3 regions of the Comamonas sp. MYb69 genome follow, and region 2 is predicted to be linked to each of the others. Evidence: predicted binding sites of a transcription regulator. Region 2 holds the regulator's gene; each other region holds the start of a gene.
The links. Region 2 encodes FNR, which switches genes on or off when oxygen is low (the NO sensors DNR and NnrR bind a similar motif). Its sites were predicted from a motif close to TTGATNNNNATCAA; they were not measured.

Region 1 (6,148 bases), on a different contig from region 2:
CAGCGGCGCGCTGCGCACCATCCTGAAGCAGGGCCTGCGTGCCGAGCGCAGCCTGCTGGGCTATGGCCTGCCCCAGGGCCTGGCGCCGCTGCGCCGCCAGATCGCATCGACCTTGCAGGCCCAGGAAGTACCCGCCCATCCCGAGACCCAGTTGATGACGGTGAGCGGCGTCACCCACGGGCTGGACCTGATCGTGCGCTGCTTTCTGCAGCCCGGCGACACCGTGCTGGTCGAGGACCCGGGCTGGTTCCTGATCTTTGGCCGCCTCAACACCATGGGGGTCAACGTGGTGGGGGTGCCGCGCCTGCCCGGCGGCCCCGATGTGCAGGCGCTGCAGGCACTGGCCGCGCAGCACCAGCCCAAGCTCTTCATTCTCAACACCGCCGTGCACAACCCCACCGGGCTGAGCCTGTCGGCCGGCGTGGCGCACGAGGTGCTGCGCATTGCCGAGCGGCATGATTTTCTGCTGGTCGAGGACGACACCTATTCTGAGTACCTGGGCAATATGCCCTTGCGCCTGGCGGCCATGGACCGGCTGCAGCGCGTGCTGCTGGTGGGGGGTTACTCCAAAACGCTGTCGGGCGGCTTGCGCGTGGGCTATGTGGCCGCGCGCCCCGAGTTCATCCACCAGCTGACCGATCTGAAGCTGCTGGGGGGCCTGACCTCGGCGCTGCCCAGCGAGCAGATCGTGCACCGCATCCTGGCCGATGGCAGCTACCGCAAGCATGTGGACCGGCTGCGCGAGCGGGTGGACAAGGCGCGCCACCGCTGCCTGCGCCAGCTCGAAGCGCTGGGCTGCCACGCGGTGCATGAGCCGGTCGCCGGCACCTTCGCCTGGGTGGACTGCGGTATGGATTCGGAACTGCTGGCGCGCCAGGCCAGCGAGCATGGCCTGCTGCTGGCGCCTGGCGTGCTGTTCTCGCCACGCCAGGCGCCGTCGAGCTTGCTGCGCATCTCGGTGGCGATGGCCGAGCAACCGGCGGCCTGGCAGACCTTGGCCCTGCTGCTGGAGCGCCACCGGGGCGCTTGATCAGACCCCTGAACGCCCGCGCCCCTCGGTCAGCAGCACCGCGGCCTGCACGCGCGATGACAGGCCCAGCTTGCGCAGAATGTGCTGCACATGGATCTTCACCGTCGTCTCGGCAATCGCCAGGCTGCGCGCAATCTCCTTGTTGCTGGCACCGTCGGCAATTTCGCGCAGGATCTCCAGCTCGCGCGGCGACAGCTGCTCCAGCGGGTCGGCCGGCTCGGGCATGGCCGGCGGCGCCGCAGCCGGCTCCAGCGGCCGGTTTTGCAGGGCGCTCACCAGCTTGTCGGTCATCTCCATGCTCACCGTCGATTGGCCGCGCAGCGCGCGCTCGATCGCGGCCACCAGCACCTCGCTGTCGGCCGTCTTGAGCAGGTAGCCCTGGGCGCCGCGCTGCAAGGCCAGCGCCAGCGTGCCCGCGTCTTCGCTGGCGGTGAGCACCAGCACCCGCGCCGCTGGCGCTGCTGCGCGCAGGTCCGGCAACAGGTCCACGCCGCTCACGCCCGGCATATGGTGGTCCAGCAGCACCACATCGGGCTGCAGCTGCGCGGCCTGGCGCAGCGCCTCGCCCGCATCGCCGGCCTCGGCCACCACCTGCAGCTGCGGCTGGGCGGCCAGCAGCGCGATCACACCGCGCCGAAAAAGCGGATGGTCGTCCACCACCAGCAGGCGTATCGCGGGGGTAGGCGCTTGCGCTGCCGTCATGCGGGGCTCCTGGAGGTGGCAAGGGTTACGGCCGTGGGCGGCTGAAATGTCGGTAGGGGCTGCAGGGTTTGCAGAGGCTGCAAGCGGGGCAGGCTCAGGCGCACGCAGGTGCCGGCCCCGGGGACGGAATGGATCTCCAGGCTGGCGCCAATGCCAGCAGCGCGCTCGCGCATGATGCGCAGGCCCACATGGGTTTCATCCAGCGCCAGGGCGGCCTGCGCCATGCCCTGGCCATCGTCGCGCACCTCCACCGCCCACTGCGGGCCTTGCTCCACCTCCACCCACACCTGGCTGGCCTGCGCATGCTTGCGCACATTGGACAGCGCCTCCTGCACCACATGCAGCACCTGCACCTGCACATCGGGCGGCAGTGCCATGCCTTCGCCGGCAATCTGCAGCTGCGCGGGCAGGCCGGTCTGGTGCTCGAACTTGGTCAAGGTGGTGCGCAGCGCAGGCACGATGTCCTCGGCATTGGTACGGGTGCGAAAGTGCAGCAGCAGCTCACGCACATCGGACAGGCTTTCGCGGATGCCGGTATCGAGCTCGCCCAAGGTTGCCTGTACGCGCGCGCCATCCGGGGGCAGCCGTGCCATGTCGCTGCGCAACAGCCCCGCCTGGATCTTCAAGAACGCCAGGCTCTGCGCGATGGAGTCGTGCAGCTCGCGCGCCAGCAGACCGCGCTCGTCGGCCACCGCCGCTTCGCGTTGCAAGGCGTCGGCGCGCAGGCCCTCCATGCCGCCGGCCAGGTGGCTGGCCAACGCATCGAGCAGCGCGCGGTCATCGGGCGCCAACGTGGTCGCATCGCGAAAAAACAGGTCCACTTCGCCCACCATGCGCTCATGCAGCCGCACCGGCACGCTCAGCACGCTGACAAAGCCAGCCCGCCGACATTGCCCGGCATCCACCCGGCCGGCCGCTGCCGGCACGCCACGGCGCCAGTCCTCCAGTGCCACCAGCTGGGTCTGCGCCTGGGCCTGGGGCTGGCCGCAAAAGCAGTCACCGGTGGGCAGGCAGTGCTCGGCATCGGCCATCTCCTCGGGCAGCCCTTCGGATGCGAGCAGCACATAGCGGCGGTTGTGCTCGTCCGACCAGCGCAGCGCGACCGCATCGGCCTGCGCCGTCTTGCGCATCTGGGCCGCAAAGCCCTGGGCCAGCACCGGCAGCGCATCGGCGCGCGCCACCAGCGCGGCAGCCTCGTACAGCACCGCCAGGCGGGCGCGTTCGGCCTGCAGGTGTTCGGTCTTTTGCTGCACGCGGCGCTCCAGGCTGGCATACAGGTCCTGCAGGCGCACCGCCATGCGGTTGAAGCCCCGCGCCAGCGCACCAAACTCATCGCCGCCATCGGCTGGCACCCGCACCGACAAATCGCCCGCCTCCACCTGGGCCAGGGCCGTCTGCAGCCGCGCCAGCGGCCCAAACACCAGCAGCTGCGCCGCATACAGCAGCGCCAGCGCGGCAGCAATGGCCAGCGCCATCATCACGAACTGGGCGGTGTTGAGCCAGGTCGTCCAGCGCGCCAGTTGCTGCTCGATGCGGCCGACCAGCTGGTCCACCTCACCGACGAAGCTCTGCGCCTGCTGGGCCGTGACCTCGGCCTGCACCACATGGCTGCCAGTCACCGGCTGCTGCCAGGCTGCGCGCAGCCGCTGCCAGCGTTGCTGCACGGCTTGCAGGGCGGCACGCGAGGCCGTATCGCGCGGCACCGACAGCGGCCGGGCGGCATCGCCCTTTTCCAGCAAGGCCAGGCTGGTGTCGAGCTGGCCGATCAGCAAGGCCAGGCGCTGCGGGCTCGCCTCCGGCAAGGCCTGCGCCAGCTGCCAGGTCTGCATGCGCATGCGCCCCGCTTCATTGACCGCCGCAGCCCCCCCTTCGAGCGACCAGGTCAGCCGCAAGGTCAGGCCAATCGCGACCAGCGCCATCAGCAGCAGCGCGCAACCAATGGCGCCGATCTTGACGGCCAGCGGCCGCTGGCGTGCTGGCTGCAGTTCCCCTTTCATGGCCCCGCCTCCGGGTAACGCACCCCGCGCCGCTGCGCCATCTCGCGCCCCATGGCGGCTTGCACGGCAGGCTCCAATTGCGCTTGCGCGCTGGGGTAGGCCTGCGTCTCCTCTGCCGCGATATGGCGCGTATAGACCTCGGCAAAATCCGCCCAGCGGCGCCGGGCCGCCACCAGCGCCTCGCCCGTCGGTGCATGGCCTGCTTGCACTGCCTGCAGATCCGCCCGTATCGCCGGCCACAGCGCCTCCATCTGCCGGTGCTCGGCCTGCAGCTGGTCGGCCAGCGCGCCCTGCCCCGCCGCCCGCAGTACGGGCAGCACATGCTGCTCTTCATCCTGGTGGTGCAAGGGCGCCGCCAGGTCAAAGTAGCGCTGCACATCAGCCGCCGCATCGCGCGCCTGGCCCTGCGCATCGCCGCCGCCCTGCTCGGCCAGGTAGGCACCCAGGCGGCCCAACAGATCCAGGCTGCGCGCCACCCGGCCGTGGCAGGCCTGCAGCATGCCGAAAGGCTCGTCAAAGCCTGCTGTGGGTGGGGTGTTCAGGAGCTGTGTCACAGCCTCTATTTTCGCTGCCCATCGCTGGCTGTGCGTTGCGGTGTACGCCAAGCATGATCCAGGTCAAATTCTGCTGACTGGCGCAGGCGCACAGTGGTGCGGTACTGCTATATCTTTGCCCTGTTAGCTCTTTATGGCCAAAAGTTTTCCTATCCATCCTGCGCATCCGGAGCGGACTTGCTGGGGGTGTGACCGTTATTGCGCTGCGTCGTCCATGGCTTGTGGCAATGGATCGGAGCGGTCGGCGCACCCGGTGGAGTTGTTTGGGCCCGATTGGGCGGAGTGGGATCCTTTGGCTTCTCAGCCTGCTGAGGGTGATGGTCTGCCAGGGCAGTCCTGATGGTTCGGCCAGCGGTCGGCATTCCATCGCTCTTGGCCATGCAGCCTTCTGCTGTGGCCTTCAGGCCGGAGGCCGGTTTTCGCCCGGCAGGCGACTCACTTTCTTGCTCGTGCAAGAAAGTAAGCAAAGAAACACGCCCCTACCGTCTGCGACCCCTTCGCTGCGCTGCGGGGCAACCTGTGGTGTGACGTTTGCGGTCTGCGCCGTGGAACTCACTCCGCGCCAAGGCGCTTCGTTCAAACAGCCACGGCGAGTCAGTTCACGAAGCATGCGCGCTTAGGCGCGCATGCCAGCCCGCAAACGCCCCACCACAGGCGCATACAGAAGGGGGGATACCCCGATGCCGAGCGCAGCGATGGCTCGCAGGTTGTCGGGCCCCTTCTGTCCGTGCCGAGAAGCACAGGCCCAGGGGCGGGCGTGTGCCGAAGGACACACGCTTCGTAAACATGCTTGCCGCATCTGTTTGAACGGAGCGCCCTGGCGCGTAGTGAGTTATGCGGCACGCCCCTGGGCCGAGCATCGCAGGTTGCCCCGCAGCGCAGCGAAGGGGACACGGACAGCAGGGGCGCACTTCTTTTGCTTACTTTTCTTTGGTCCGGCACTCCGGTGCGAGCAAGAAAAGTGAGTCGGCTGCCGGACGAAATCCGGCTTCTGTCCTTCAACAACAGAAGAAGTAGAAACCAGCCGCTGTGGCCAACGCTTCTCCATTAACTCGGCAATACCGTGCGATGGTCGGCCTTCCATCGCTCTTAGCCATGCAGGCTCCTGCTTTGGCCTTCAGGCCGGAGGCCGGTTTTCTCCCGGCCTCTGTCCTTAAACAAAAAGCAGGCGGTTAACAAAGAGCCGACGGTGAGACATAGCCAAGCGGCAATCAAACAAGCGAGCTACTGCACCAAAGGCGTCTCCGCCCCTTCCAAATCCACCCCCACCACCAGCGCCCGCCCCGCCAACAACCGCAAATACTGCGACAAGCCCGTCGCAAAACTCTGCTGCCGCAACTGCTGCAACACAGCGGCCCGCACCTGCTCATAAGGCGGCACGGTGCCCGCCTCGCGCTCCTGCACCTCTACCACATGCAGCCCAAAGCGGCTGTGCACCAGGCGCGGCAACACCCCCACCTCGGCATGGCCGAAAAGCTCGCGGGAAAATTCGGGGGCGCAGTCTTCGATGCGCAGCCAGCCCAGCTGGCCGCCCTGCGCGCCGCTGGGGCAGTTGCTGCTGGTGCTGGCAGCGGCGGCAAAGCGGTCGCCAGCGGCCTGCTCTTGCGGGGTGGCGCTGCGCACATCCAGCAGGCAGGCCTCGGCGCGCTGGCGCAAGGCGTTGATGTCGACGCCGGGCGTCACCGCAAAGAGCACATGGCGTGCCCGCACGCGCTCGCCCCGGGCGTAGCGGGCGGCATGCGCCTGGTAGTGGCGGCGGCCGGCGCTGTCGTCGGGCTCGGGCAGTTGCAGCTCGGCGTCCAGCAGCTGCTCGATGGCGCTGCCGGCCGCTTCGCTGATGGCGCCGGCGCGGGGCACCGGGTCGT
Region 2 (6,148 bases):
GCGGGCTAGATAATCCGCGAGAAGCGCGCCCGGTTGCGGTCGGCCTGCAGGTTCTTGTCGAACACCATGGCCACGCCGCGCACAAAGTACCAGCCCAGCTCGGTCACATTGATCGCCTCGTCGCTCAGCTGCACCAGGCCCTGGTCCTGCAGCTCGCGCAGCTGGGCCAGCTCGGCGGCAAAGTACTGGGCAAAATCAATCAGCCAGGCCTGCTCCAGCGACTCAATCGCCAGACTCCCCTGGCACATCAGGCCCATGATCACCGCGCGGCGCAGCAGGTCATCGCGCGTCAATGCCAGGCCCCGCACCACGGGGATCTGACCCTGGTCGATCAGGTCGTAGTACTCCTCCAGGGTCTTGGCATTTTGGCTGTAGGTCGCGCCAATGCGGCCGATGGCCGACACGCCCAGCGCCAGCAGATCGCAATCGGGCTGGGTGCTGTAGCCCTGAAAGTTGCGGTGCAGGCGCCCTTGGCGCTTGGCCACCGCCAAGGCATCGTCGGGCAAGGCGAAATGGTCCATGCCCACATACACATAACCGGCGCCTTCCAGCGCGGCCAGGGCCTGGGCCAGCATGGCGAGCTTGTCGGCCGGGCTGGGCAGGTCCTGCGCCTGGATGCGGCGCTGGGGCTTGAAGCGCTCGGGCAGGTGCGCATAGGCATAGAGCGCAATGCGGTCGGGCCGCAGCGCATTGACCTGCTCCATCGTGCGCACAAAGCTGGCCGGGCTTTGTTGGGGCAAACCATAGATCAGATCGATATTGATAGATTCAAAGCCGATCTCACGCGCCTGCTCGACCAAGGCAAACACCTGGTCAGCGGGCTGCTCACGGTGCACAGCCTTTTGCACCAGTGGGTCAAAATCCTGCACGCCAAAGCTCAGCCGGTTAAAGCCCAGCTGGTAGAGATGCTGCAGGCGCTCGCGGCTCACGGTGCGCGGGTCCACCTCGATCGAGTACTCGCCACCGGGCTGCAGATGAAAACGCTGCTTGACCATGTCCATCAGGCGGCTGAGGCCGGCATCGGTCAAAAACGTGGGTGAGCCCCCACCCAGGTGCAGCTGGCTGATGGTGGGACGGGCGCTGACGTGGGCCAGTTGCAGGTCCAGCTCTCGCTCGAGGTAGTCCAGGTACTCGTCGGCCCGCTCGGCATGCTTGGTGATGATCTTGTTGCAGGCGCAGTAGTAGCACAGCGAGGCGCAGAACGGCACATGCACATACAAGGACAGCGGAGCGAGCCTGCCAGCCAGGCCGGTGCCGCGTTGCGCCAGCGCCTGCTTGTACTCATTCGCAGCAAAGGCTTCAACAAATCGGTCTGCGGTAGGATACGAGGTGTAACGGGGGCCGGGAACATCAAAACGGCGCAGCAGGTCGGGGGTCAGGGAAATCATGTGGCTTCTTCCTAGCGGACCCCCAATGTGCCCCAAGCTCTGCCACGCGTCCTTGATGTACATCAAGAACCCATTTGGCGCCTGCACGCACAATAGGCGCATACGAGGAACGCCGTTCCTACATGAATATTTGTTCACGGGTATTGATACATGACATCCAACTCCATCAAAGTGGTGTGCTCCAACTGCAATTTGCGCGAGCTGTGCATGCCCGTGGGACTGTCGGCCGAACAAATGGAGCGCATCGACGAGATCGTCGCCACGCGCCGCAAGATCAAGCGCGGCAGCGCGCTGTTCCGCAACGGTGAGACCTTCACCTCCCTCTATGCGATTCGCACCGGCTTTTTCAAGACCAGCATCGCCACCGAAGACGGGCGCGACCAGGTCACCGGCTTTCAGATGGCGGGTGAGATCATCGGGCTTGACGGCATCGTCAACGACCGCCATTCCTGCGACGCGATCGCGCTGGAAGACGCCGAAGTCTGCGTGATGCCCTACTCCTCGCTCGAAGACCTGTCGCGCGAAGTGACCGCCTTGCAGCACCATGTGCACAAGGTCATGAGCCGCGAGATCGTGCGCGAGCATGGCGTCATGCTGCTGCTGGGCAGCATGCGCGCCGAAGAGCGCCTGGCCGCCTTCTTGCTGAACCTGGTGCAGCGCCTGCATGCCCGGGGCTTTTCGCAGCATGAGCTGATCCTGCGCATGACACGCGAGGAAATCGGCAGCTACCTGGGCCTCAAGCTCGAGACCGTCAGCCGCACCTTCTCCAAGTTTGCCGAGGAGAACATCATCGAGGTCAAGCAGCGCCATGTGCGCATTCTGGACACCGACAAGCTCCAGGGCCTGATCAACACCCAGGCCTGCTCGGCCTAAGCTAAGCAGCTATTCCAAGTCGCCGCGTCAGCGGATACAAACGCGGTCTGATCCGACATCCGCTCAAGCCGCAAGCGGCGATGCTCTGTGTTGAATCCACGGCAAGGCTGGCCCCTGGTCGCCCTGCCCTACGTCTGACCTGAAAGGAGCCTGCCATGTACCAACATATCCTGCTTGCCACCGATGGCTCTGAGCTGTCCGAGAAGGCCGTGCGCCACGCCCTCGCGCTGGCCAAGCTGAGCCACGCCACGGTCACCGCCGTCAACATCTCGCCCAACTACCCGCGCAGCTACTTCGAGGGCAGCACCATGCAAAACCCCGATGACATTGCGCGCATCGAGGACGGCTGGGAACGCGCCGCCCAGGGCATTGTCGACAAGGTGGTGGCCGAAGGCGCTGCCACCGGCGTGCCCATCAAGACCCTGGTGATCAAGTCCGACATGATTGCCGAGGCGCTGCTGGAGACGGCGAAAAAGGAAAACTGCGACCTGATCGTCATGGCATCGCACGGCTACCGGGGCTTGAAGCGCCTGCTGCTGGGCAGCGAAACCCAGCATGTGCTGACCCATGCGACGATACCGGTGCTGGTGCTGCGCTGATCGCCACCTAAGCGCATCCGCCCAATAGCAAACCCTCGCCTGCGGCAGCTTCTTGGCTGCCACAGCGCGAGGGTTTTGTCATGGCGGCGCAGGCCGCCATCATGGGCGCATCAGCCCTTGAACAGGCCCTGGTACTGGTCGCGCAGCAGGTTCTTTTGCACCTTGCCCATGGTGTTGCGTGGCAGCTCGCCCACGACAAAGCAGCGCTTGGGAATCTTGAAGTTGGCCAGCTGCTTTTTCAAAGTCGCAATGATGCCCTCGGCATCGAGCTGCTGGCCCGCCTTGGCAATGACCACGGCCACACCCACTTCGCCAAAATCGGGGTGTGGCACGCCGACCAGCGCGCTTTCGGCCACGCCCGGCAGTTCGTTGATGAAGCCCTCGATCTCGGCCGGGTAGACGTTGTAGCCGCCGGAGATGATCAGGTCCTTGCTGCGGCCGACGATGGTCACATAGCCACGCGCATCAATCTTGCCCACGTCACCGGTCTTGAACCAGCCGTCGGCCGTGAACTCCTGCGCGGTCTTCTCGGGCATGCGCCAGTAGCCGCTGAACACATTGGGGCCTTGCACCTGGATATGACCGATCTCGTCGGCGCCCAGCGCCTGGCCGTCATCGCCCTGCACCCGCACGCCCACACCCGGCAGCGCAAAGCCCACCGTGCCGCCCCGGCGCTCATCCTGGCCGCCATGGCGGGCATCGGCCTGGTAGGGGTTGGAGACCAACATGATGGTCTCGCTCATGCCATAGCGCTCCAAAATCGTGTGGCCGGTACGGGTCTGCCAGTCGCGGAAGGTCTCGATCAGCAACGGCGCCGAGCCGGAGATGAACAAACGCATGTGCTGGGCCGCCGCCTTGGTCAGGCCCGGCTCGGCCAGCAGGCGCACATACAGGGTCGGCACGCCCATGAAGACGGTCGCCCGTGCCATCGCGGCAATCACCGCCTTGGGCTCGAACTTGGCAAACCAGACCATCTTGCTGCCATTGAGCAAGGCCGCATGGATCGCGACAAACAGGCCATGCACATGGAAGATCGGCAGCGCATGGATCAGCACATCGCCCTTTTTCCAGCCCCAGTAGTCCTTGAGCATCACTGCATTGCTCAGCAAGTTGCCGTGGCTGAGCATCGCACCCTTGCTGCGCCCGGTGGTGCCACTGGTGTAGAGAATGGCGGCCATGTCGTCGGCAGATTTCTGCGCGGGCGTGTGTGCATCGGCGCAGTGCACGGCGCGCTCCAGCAGCGTGCCGCTGCGGTCATCGCCCAAGGTGAACACGCTTTGCGTGCCGCACTGGAAGGCGATCTTGGAGACCCAGCCAAAATTGGCCGGCGAGCAAACCACGACGGCCGGCTCGGCATTGGTGACAAAGTACTCGATCTCGGCGCTTTGGTAGGCGGTGTTGAGCGGCAGAAACACATGGCCGGCGCGCAAGGTGGCCAGGTACAGCGCCATCGCTTCGACCGACTTTTCCACCTGCACCGCCACGCGGCTGCCGGAGGGAATGTTCAGCGAATCGAGCAGGTTGGCGATGCGCGCGCTCATGCGGTCCAGGTCGCGCCAGCTGTAGTTCAGCGGCTCACCGCTGGCCGAAGTGGTCTCCACGGCGATGGCATCGAGGTCCTCAGGAAAGGCCGCGCGCAGGGCGCAGAACAGGTTGTCGTTGGTCATGTTTGTCTACTTGGTTGGTGGTTTCCTTGGCGCCTGCGGTCTGGCCGGTGGCCAGCGCAGGCACGGTCAAAACTGGGCTGCTCTTTTGGCTACAAAGGCGGCAATGCCTTCGCGGTGTTCTGCCGAATCGGCATAGGCATAGGGCTGCTGCAGCACCGGGGCCTGGGCATCGCCTTCGGCCAGTGCGCGCAGCAGCTGCTTGGTCATGCGGGCGGCCTGGGGCGCCAGGCCGCAGATGCGGGCGACGCTGCGTTCCAGCTGGGCCTGCAGGTCTTGAGCGGGGTGGACCTGGCTCAAAAAGCCCGAGGCCAGCATCTGCTCGGCGCTAAAGACCGCTGCCTCCAGCAGCATCTGCCGCGTCTTGGCAGGCCCCACCTGGCTCAGCACCAGCGCCGCCTCCTTGTGCGCCATCGGAAAGCCCAGCTTGGCAATCGGCGCGCCAAACTGGGCAGTGTCGGCCGCCAGGCGGGTGTCGCAGCAGCTGGCCAGCTCCACGCCTGCGCCCATGCAGGCGCCGTCAATGGCAGCGACCAGGGGCACATCGCATTGCAGCATGGCGTTGAGCGCCGGCCAGACCTCGCCTTCGTGGAAGGCGGCCAGGCTCTCTGGAGCAAAGCGAAAGCCGGCGTACTCCGAGATATCGCCACCGGCACAAAAGGCCTCTCCCTCGCCTTGCAGCACGATGCAGCGCAGCCCGGGCTGGCGCTGCAGGTCCTCAAACACGCTGCGCAGCTGGCGCCACATGGCGCGCGACATGGCATTGCGCTTGCCCGCATGGTCCAGCACCACGCGCACGGCCTGCGCGCGGGATGCCTCCTCGCCCGCCACCCACGATTGCACACGAACCTGCCCCGCCATCATCTCGCTCCTCTTGTCATTCAATCTTCGCGCCCGAGGCCTTGACCACCTCGGCCCAGCGCTTGACCTCGTCGGCCACAAAGGCGGCAAACTGCGGCTGCGTCATGCTGCCATATTCCGCACCATTCTTGGCCCAGATGGCCTTGATTTCTTCCGACGCGCCCATGCGTTTGGCCTCTTCGAACATGCGCGCCTGCAGCTCGGGCGAGGTGCCCTTGATGGCCCAGAGGCCGTACCAGGTGGTCACGTTGTAATCGGGCAGGCCCACTTCGGCAGCGCAGGGCACATCGGGCAGCGAAGGGTTGCGCTGGCTGCCCGAGACCATCAGGCACTTGATGCGCCCGGCGGCGATATGCGCGGCCGACGAGCCCAGGCCGTCGAACAGCATGTCCACATTGCCGGCAATCAGGTCCTGCAGCGCCGGGCCCGCACCCTTGTAGGGCACATGCAGGATGTCGGTCTGGCTCTGGATCTTGAACAGCTCGCCGGCCAGGTGGTGGCTGGTGCCGGCACCGGCCGAGGCAAAGCTCATCTTGCCCGGGTTGGCCTTGAGCTGGGCCAGCAGCTGCTGCATATTGGCCGCCGTCACCCGCTTGGGGTTGACCACCAGCACCTGCGGCACGGTGGCGAGCAAGGCCAGCGGCACCAGGTCCTTCTGGATGTCGTAGTCGAGCTTGGGATAGACCGAGGGCGCAATCACATGGTGGGTGCCGCCCATGAAGAAATGGTAGCCATCTGAGGGCTGGCGCGCGGCAAAGCTGGC
Region 3 (6,148 bases), on a different contig from region 2:
CCTGCGGCTGCTGGCGGTGGGCCGTCGCACGCGATACCGCCTGCTCGGCGCTTTGCAGCATCAGCAGGCAATCGGCATGCACGGCCGCCCCCACCTCGGTCAGCGACAGAGACCGCGTCGTGCGGTGCAGCAGCTTGACGCCCAGTGCCGACTCGAGCCGGCCGACGCTGCGGCTGACAGCGCCGGTGGTGAGGCGCAACTGCCGCGCCGCACCCGCAAAGCTGTGCTGGGCGACAACCTGGACAAAGACCTGCATATCGGCAAGCGGGAGGGTATCGGGGCTCATGGCATCTCAGTGTTGATTTACAGACAATAATAAATTGAATCAAAGCCGTATTGTTTAATGATTGCGCATGCATGACCATCGGAGCCATTGACTCCAGCGAGATACCGCAATGCACTCCCCCAGCGCAGCAGCCATGCCCCAAGCGGCAGCCAACCCCACCCACAGCCGCAGTAGCGGCGGCACCTGGCGCATGGTCGCCGCCATGGTCTTGTCGGGGACGATTGGCCTGGCCGTCATCGAGAGCGGTTTGCCGGTGGAGCGCGTGGTGCTGCTGCGCTGCTTGCTTGGAGCACTGGGCCTGGGGCTGTGGCTATGGTGGCAGCGGGCCTGGGTGCGGCCGGACCGGCGGGCCTGGGCGGCGATGCTGATCGGCGGCCTGGCTTTGGTGGCCAACTGGGTGATGCTGTTCCACGCCTATGCCTATGTGGGGATTGCGATTGCCACGGTGGTCTACCATGTCCAGCCCTTCATGCTGGTGCTGGCCGCCGCCTTAGGGGGCGAGGCCATGGGCGGGCGCAAGCTGCTGTGGATGCTGCTGGCACTGGCGGGCGTGGTGCTGAGCAGTGGGCTGGGCAGCGAGGCCGCTGCCACCATCGCCGCGCAGGCGAGCGCGCCGGTCTGGGGCATTGTGCTGGCGCTGCTGGCCGCCGCCCTCTACACCGTGACGGTGGTCAGCACCCGGCGCGTCCAGGGCATTGCACCGGCGCAAATTGCCATGGTGCAGATGCTGGTGGGAGGCGCTGCACTGGCCCTGTGGTCGGCGCCGATGTTGATGCAGGTCGCGGGGCTCGGCGCCCAGCTGCCATCAGCTAAGACGCTTGTCTGCGTGCTGGTCTTGGGCCTGCTGCACACCGCGCTGATGTACGGGCTGATGTATGGCGCCTTTCAGCGCCTGGGCCCGGCCGCCATTGCGATGCTGAGCTTTATCTACCCGGCAGTGGCCCTGGCCGTGGACTTGCTCTGGTTTGGCGCCCACCCCAGCACGTTCCAATGGTGGGGCATGGGCTTGATTGTGGCGGCGGTACTGGGCTTTCGCTGGCAGGATCTGCGGGGCAGAGAACGATCCATATAGATGCTTGCTTGGGACTGAATCCAGACTCGTCCGATCCGCCGCACTGTCTTCGCCGGCAAGAGGTCAGGCTCGCTCTCAAACGACGCCTTTGGCCCCATCCCCATCCGCTGCCAGCTTACGGAGCAAGAGTTTTGCAGAGACTGGTGGGTACCGCCGGGTCCATATAGTTGGCTGTTCACTCCACCAGCCCCATCGGCAGCCAAGTCTTTTCATCCATGGCTTTTGAGGGTAATCAAGGTCTTTTTGACCTGCCCCCGGTAGGACAGCTCGTCGCCGTCATAGGCTGGCCGCTCCTTCCAGGTCTGGCGGGCTGGCGGTGCGTCTTCCGAGTAGGAGATGCGTTCAGTCTCCAGCCGTGATTTCTGGATATCCGACATCTTGGAGGGCTTGGCCTTTAGGTTGAGTTTCATGACCCGTTGATCCTGTTCAGTGCGGGGGTAGAGAGTCCGTATCGCGGGTATCTCATCGCCCCCGTCTTCATTCCGTAATGAAATAGATTTCGTGCAAGCGCTCTGCCACACGCCGCTCGGCCTGCAGGCGATAGCCTTTCGCTTTCCAGATATCGACCTCTACTGTGGTCTGATTTTTGGCAACCCGCCGCGTGTTTCTGGCGCCCAGTCGGCCCAGATAGATGTCGTAAAACGTCTCCATCCCTACTCCTATAAAAAGGCAAGTGCCGATGCTGGCAGGCGGGCTGAGAATGGGAACATGCAGACCTCCGGCCTCGTGGGGCACACCAGGAAGGATTGCCTCGCCCCACGGTACTCCTTTTAATGACCTTAAACCGCACAACCCCAAAATCTCTTGCGGGCGCGGGCAATCCTACCGTCCGATTCCGTCCTGGCCTGGACGGAGGAGATTGCTTTTCGGCTTGTCGCACTTGGTTTTCTCGCCGCTCCATGCCCGGCAGAAACGGCTGATTGGAAAGCGCTAATCACCGCCGGAAATGCCGAGTTTGGCGGTGCATCTAACAGTGCTGAAAGCAAGAAATGCTGCTATGAGATCTCACCAAACGTCCATGGACTCGCATCTGCGCCCAGCTCCCCCGTAACCAGGCATTCCCTGCCTCCAGCCGTGGCCTGAACGCGGGCTTGCGCAATCCGCTCGCCCTCCTTGGGTGGAATAAAGCGGCACCCGCGGCCATGCCACAGCCCCGGGCTTTGCCGCCATCGCGGGATTATTGAAAATTATTGACCCGCATCAAATGCCACATCAACCGCATCTACCGCGATGCAGGCATTCATCATAAAAATCTCTTATTCTCTGAGAACCGCTTCACCCCTATGGATATTCACTTAATTAAATTCCAGATAGCCATTTGATTGGAATTATCCAAACTAAGATATTCGTTACCGCAGTAATGCAAGAAATATGCATTTTTCTGCTGCGATTCTTTTTGCTTTGCGATATAAGTGGCGTGTCCGCATTTATTTTTGAGGAAATTTATGAGCTTGCTATCCAGAAATATGGCCTACGCCGCGTGTGTAATGGTGGGAGGGCTTGCAGCAGCCCCCGCTTGGGCGGCTGATTGCGTCAGCGGTATCAATACCGCCAATTGCAGCGTACCGGCAGGTTCAAGCTCGGTCGTGATCGAAGTCTGGGGCGCTGGGGGTGGATCGGGAGGCGGTGATGTTGGCATCGATGGCGGTGGTGGGGGTGGCGGTGGCGCCTATTGCAAGGGCAGCTTCAGCTTGGCCGCAGGCGCGGAGCTGACCATCAGCACGGGCACGGGTGGCACTAGCAGCGGCCTCGATGGCACCGCAGGTACAGCATCGACTGTCAGCTGGACGGGCGGCTCCATCAGCGCCGCCGGGGGCGAAGGCGCGACAGGATCGACCGGAGGCGCGGGCGGAGCGGCTTGTAGCGGTGCAGGATTGACCGGTTTCTCTGGCGGCGCAGGCGCAGCGGGCGCCCCTACGCCCTCCGTGGAAGGCGGCGGAGGCGGCGGCTCTGCGGGCTCCGCCGCCGATGGCCAGCCTGGCCTGGGCTATGTTGGCGGCATCGCCGTGGCCGATGGTGGCAGGGGCGGCAATGAAGAAGCCCCTGGCAGCGCGCCCGGCGGCGGCGGCGGCGGCAGCCGCGTGGGCATCGGCTTTGATGGCGGTGCCGGTCAAGTCAAGCTGAGCTTTGTCGCTGCTCCCGTGGCCAGCCCTACTGCCGTATCCACCCTTGGCCAGTGGAGTGTTCTTGCACTGAGCGGGACACTGGCCGTCGCCGGCTTGGCAGGTCTGGGCCGCCGCAAACGCCAGTAAATCCTGGACAGGAGGCAGCGGGCAGCGCGGCGGCTGCCCCTCCTCGCGAGGGAACAGGCGCCGGCTGCCCTGCATCCTCGGTGTGGCGCTCGCCACGCTCTTGAAAAAGAAATTTATCGAGCACCGTAGTGGGCAAGCAACTCAGCGCTCCAGACAAGCCAGTGGAGACGCCAGAATGCTGTCGATGCGCTTCAAGCCTCCGCCCTCGATGGCCTGCGAGGAAGGCGAGGCCATATAAAACACCACTACGGTAGAGAGATGCTCTTCAATATTGACCTGAAAGCGATTCTGATTGCATTTGCCGTGAGTTACGGCGCAGTCACGCTGCTGCTGCAAAACATCACATTTGCGCTACTGGCCGCGTTGTTACCCGATACCGCCCTCTATGGATTCGCCCCACTTTTTCTCCTCGCGCTGTTCCTGCTGTTTACCCCCGTGCTCTCGGGCTATGTCGTGGCCAAGTTGGCTCGCAACCGGCCGCAACTCCATGTGTTGCTGAGCGCGCTGCTGGGTGCCGCGTTGTATGCGATTTTCAGCAAATCTCATTCCCTGGTCTGGGCCTCTATCCCCTTGGTCTTGACCTGGCTGGGCCTCGCCCTCCTGGCCTGGAAGAACAAGCGCCACTAGTTATGCACGCCTCAAGATGGCCTTTTTTTGCCAGAGGCCCCGCGCTCGGCATACACAATGGCCAGCCCCATCACCACCACGCCCACCATCTGCAGCGCTCCCAGTCTGTGGCCAAAATACTGCCAGTCCACCACGATCGCGATTGCCGGGTAGACAAACTGCAGCACCGCAATGCGCCCCGTCGGTAGCCGGGCCATGCCGGTGTAGATCAAGGCATAGGCGGTGGCGGTATGCACCAGGCCCAAGGCAGCAAGCCATGCCCAGGAGGCACCCCAGGCCGGCCAGCCTTGCGTGGCGGGCGCCAGCCACAGCACGGCGCTGCCGATGGCGCATTGCCACCAGGCCAGCACACCGGCCGGCATGACACGCAGGCGCCGTGCGATGACGGTGACCGCTGCAGTCAAAAATGCACCCAGCAAGCACATGCCCACACCCCACCAGTACTGCGGCTGGGCGCCCTGCTGCGATGCGGCCTGCTGCAAAACACCGGTGGCCAGCACCAGCCCGAGCATGGCCAGCGCGACTGCGGCCACCCTGTGCCTGCCCGGCTGCTCGCCCAGGCACAGCGCGCCGAGCAGCAACACCCACATCGGCTGCATATGGAACAGCACCACCGCGACCCCGGCGGATATGCGCTCCATCGCCGCGAAGAACAGCACCCAGCCGAGCACCATCAAGGCGCTGGCCAGCAGCACCCAGCCCGCCGTGCTGCGCGCCAGCCGCAAAGCATGCAGCTGCCGGCGCCACAGCAGCCAGGCCGTCAGCCCCAAAAGCCCGAATGCACAGCGGAACCAGGTCGCCGTCAGCGCCCCGGCCTGGGCCATGTGTACAAAAATGCCGATGCTGCCCAGCAGCGCACTGCCCAGCACAAAGGGCAGCAGGCCGCCGAAGGCCTCGCCTGTCGTGGCAGATGCCGTGCGTGACGATGGGTTCATGTTTGCAGCGGTCATGCGCGCTGGCTGGGGATATTGGCTCATGGCCGCCAGTGTGCTGCGCGGGCAACTTATCGAAAAGCGCATAATTCATGCATCAGCTATTCGTTCATCGAAACACTATGCCAGCAAGCTCGCAAGACCTTCAGATGGATTGGCTCAAATGCTTTGTCGCCGTGGTCGATACCGGATCGCTCTCGGGCGCAGCCGGCGAGGTGCACCGCTCCCAGTCTGCGGTCAGCATGCAGCTCAAAAAACTGGAGGCCGCTGTCGGCCACTGCCTGCTCGAACGCGACAGCCGCAGCCAGCAACTCACCGGCGAAGGCCAGCGGCTGCTGGGCTATGCGCGGCGCATTCTGGATCTGCACAGCGAGGCACAGTTTGCGCTGCAGGGCGATGCACTGAGCGGCAGCGTGCGCCTGGGGGTGCCCGATGACTATGCGGCCAGGTACCTCACGCCCGTGCTCAGGCGCTTTGCCCCCCGCCACAGCGGCGTGGAGATCGTGCTCAGCTGCGAGCAATCGACCGCACTGATCCCCCGTGTGGCAGCTGGCGACCTGGATCTGGCACTGGTGTCGCGCGACCACGCACGCCGGGGCACCCTTCTCTTTCATGAGCCCATGGTCTGGGTCGGCTCCGAGCACTTTGCGCTGTGGCGGCGGGACCCGCTGCCCATCGCGGTGTATGAAGAAGCCAGCCTGGCGCGACGCGGCGCGCTGCACTCGCTGGCCCTGCAAGGGCGCCAGCACCGCGTGGTCTACAACAGCTCCAGCCTGGCCGGGCAGATTGCGGCGGTGGAGAGTGGCCTGGCCGTTGCGGCACTGACCCAGTGCAGCGCCCCGCCCCATCTGCAGGTGCTGGGCAGCAAGCACGGGCTGGGCCCCTTGGCACCGATGGAGGTCGCCGTCTACCGCAGCAAGGAATCACGGCGCTCCAAGGCGGTAGACAGCCTGTACCAGCTGCTGGTGCATACGCTGAG

Region 1: WH303_RS02530 (hemerythrin domain-containing protein) is a predicted target of FNR. The motif match lies at 4,337-4,350, and genes of this name have one in related genera.
Region 3: WH303_RS14800 (glycine-rich domain-containing protein) is a predicted target of FNR. The motif match lies at 2,549-2,562, and genes of this name have one in related genera.

What each region holds. Positions count from the first base shown of each region.
Region 1 is NZ_JBBGZG010000002.1:71,904-78,051, forward strand. Features, by position in the region: gene WH303_RS02515 (aminotransferase-like domain-containing protein) at 1-1,030, shown strand, start outside; gene WH303_RS02520 (response regulator) at 1,031-1,732, opposite strand; gene WH303_RS02525 (type IV pili methyl-accepting chemotaxis transducer N-terminal domain-containing protein) at 1,729-3,729, opposite strand; gene WH303_RS02530 (hemerythrin domain-containing protein) at 3,726-4,283, opposite strand; gene WH303_RS02535 (DUF3079 domain-containing protein) at 4,417-4,623, shown strand; gene WH303_RS02540 (peptidylprolyl isomerase) at 5,508-6,148, opposite strand, start outside.
Region 2 is NZ_JBBGZG010000016.1:27,213-33,360, reverse strand. Features, by position in the region: gene hemN (oxygen-independent coproporphyrinogen III oxidase) at 6-1,388, opposite strand; gene fnr (fumarate/nitrate reduction transcriptional regulator Fnr) at 1,539-2,261, shown strand; gene WH303_RS19755 (universal stress protein) at 2,417-2,860, shown strand; gene WH303_RS19750 (malonate--CoA ligase) at 2,971-4,527, opposite strand; gene WH303_RS19745 (enoyl-CoA hydratase/isomerase family protein) at 4,594-5,385, opposite strand; gene WH303_RS19740 (Bug family tripartite tricarboxylate transporter substrate binding protein) at 5,402-6,148, opposite strand, start outside.
Region 3 is NZ_JBBGZG010000010.1:45,656-51,803, reverse strand. Features, by position in the region: gene WH303_RS14820 (LysR family transcriptional regulator) at 1-286, opposite strand, end outside; gene WH303_RS14815 (DMT family transporter) at 396-1,358, shown strand; gene WH303_RS14810 (hypothetical protein) at 1,568-1,768, opposite strand; gene WH303_RS14805 (hypothetical protein) at 1,836-2,009, opposite strand; gene WH303_RS14800 (glycine-rich domain-containing protein) at 2,804-3,610, shown strand; gene WH303_RS14795 (hypothetical protein) at 3,869-4,237, shown strand; gene WH303_RS14790 (DMT family transporter) at 4,249-5,187, opposite strand; gene WH303_RS14785 (LysR family transcriptional regulator) at 5,319-6,148, shown strand, end outside.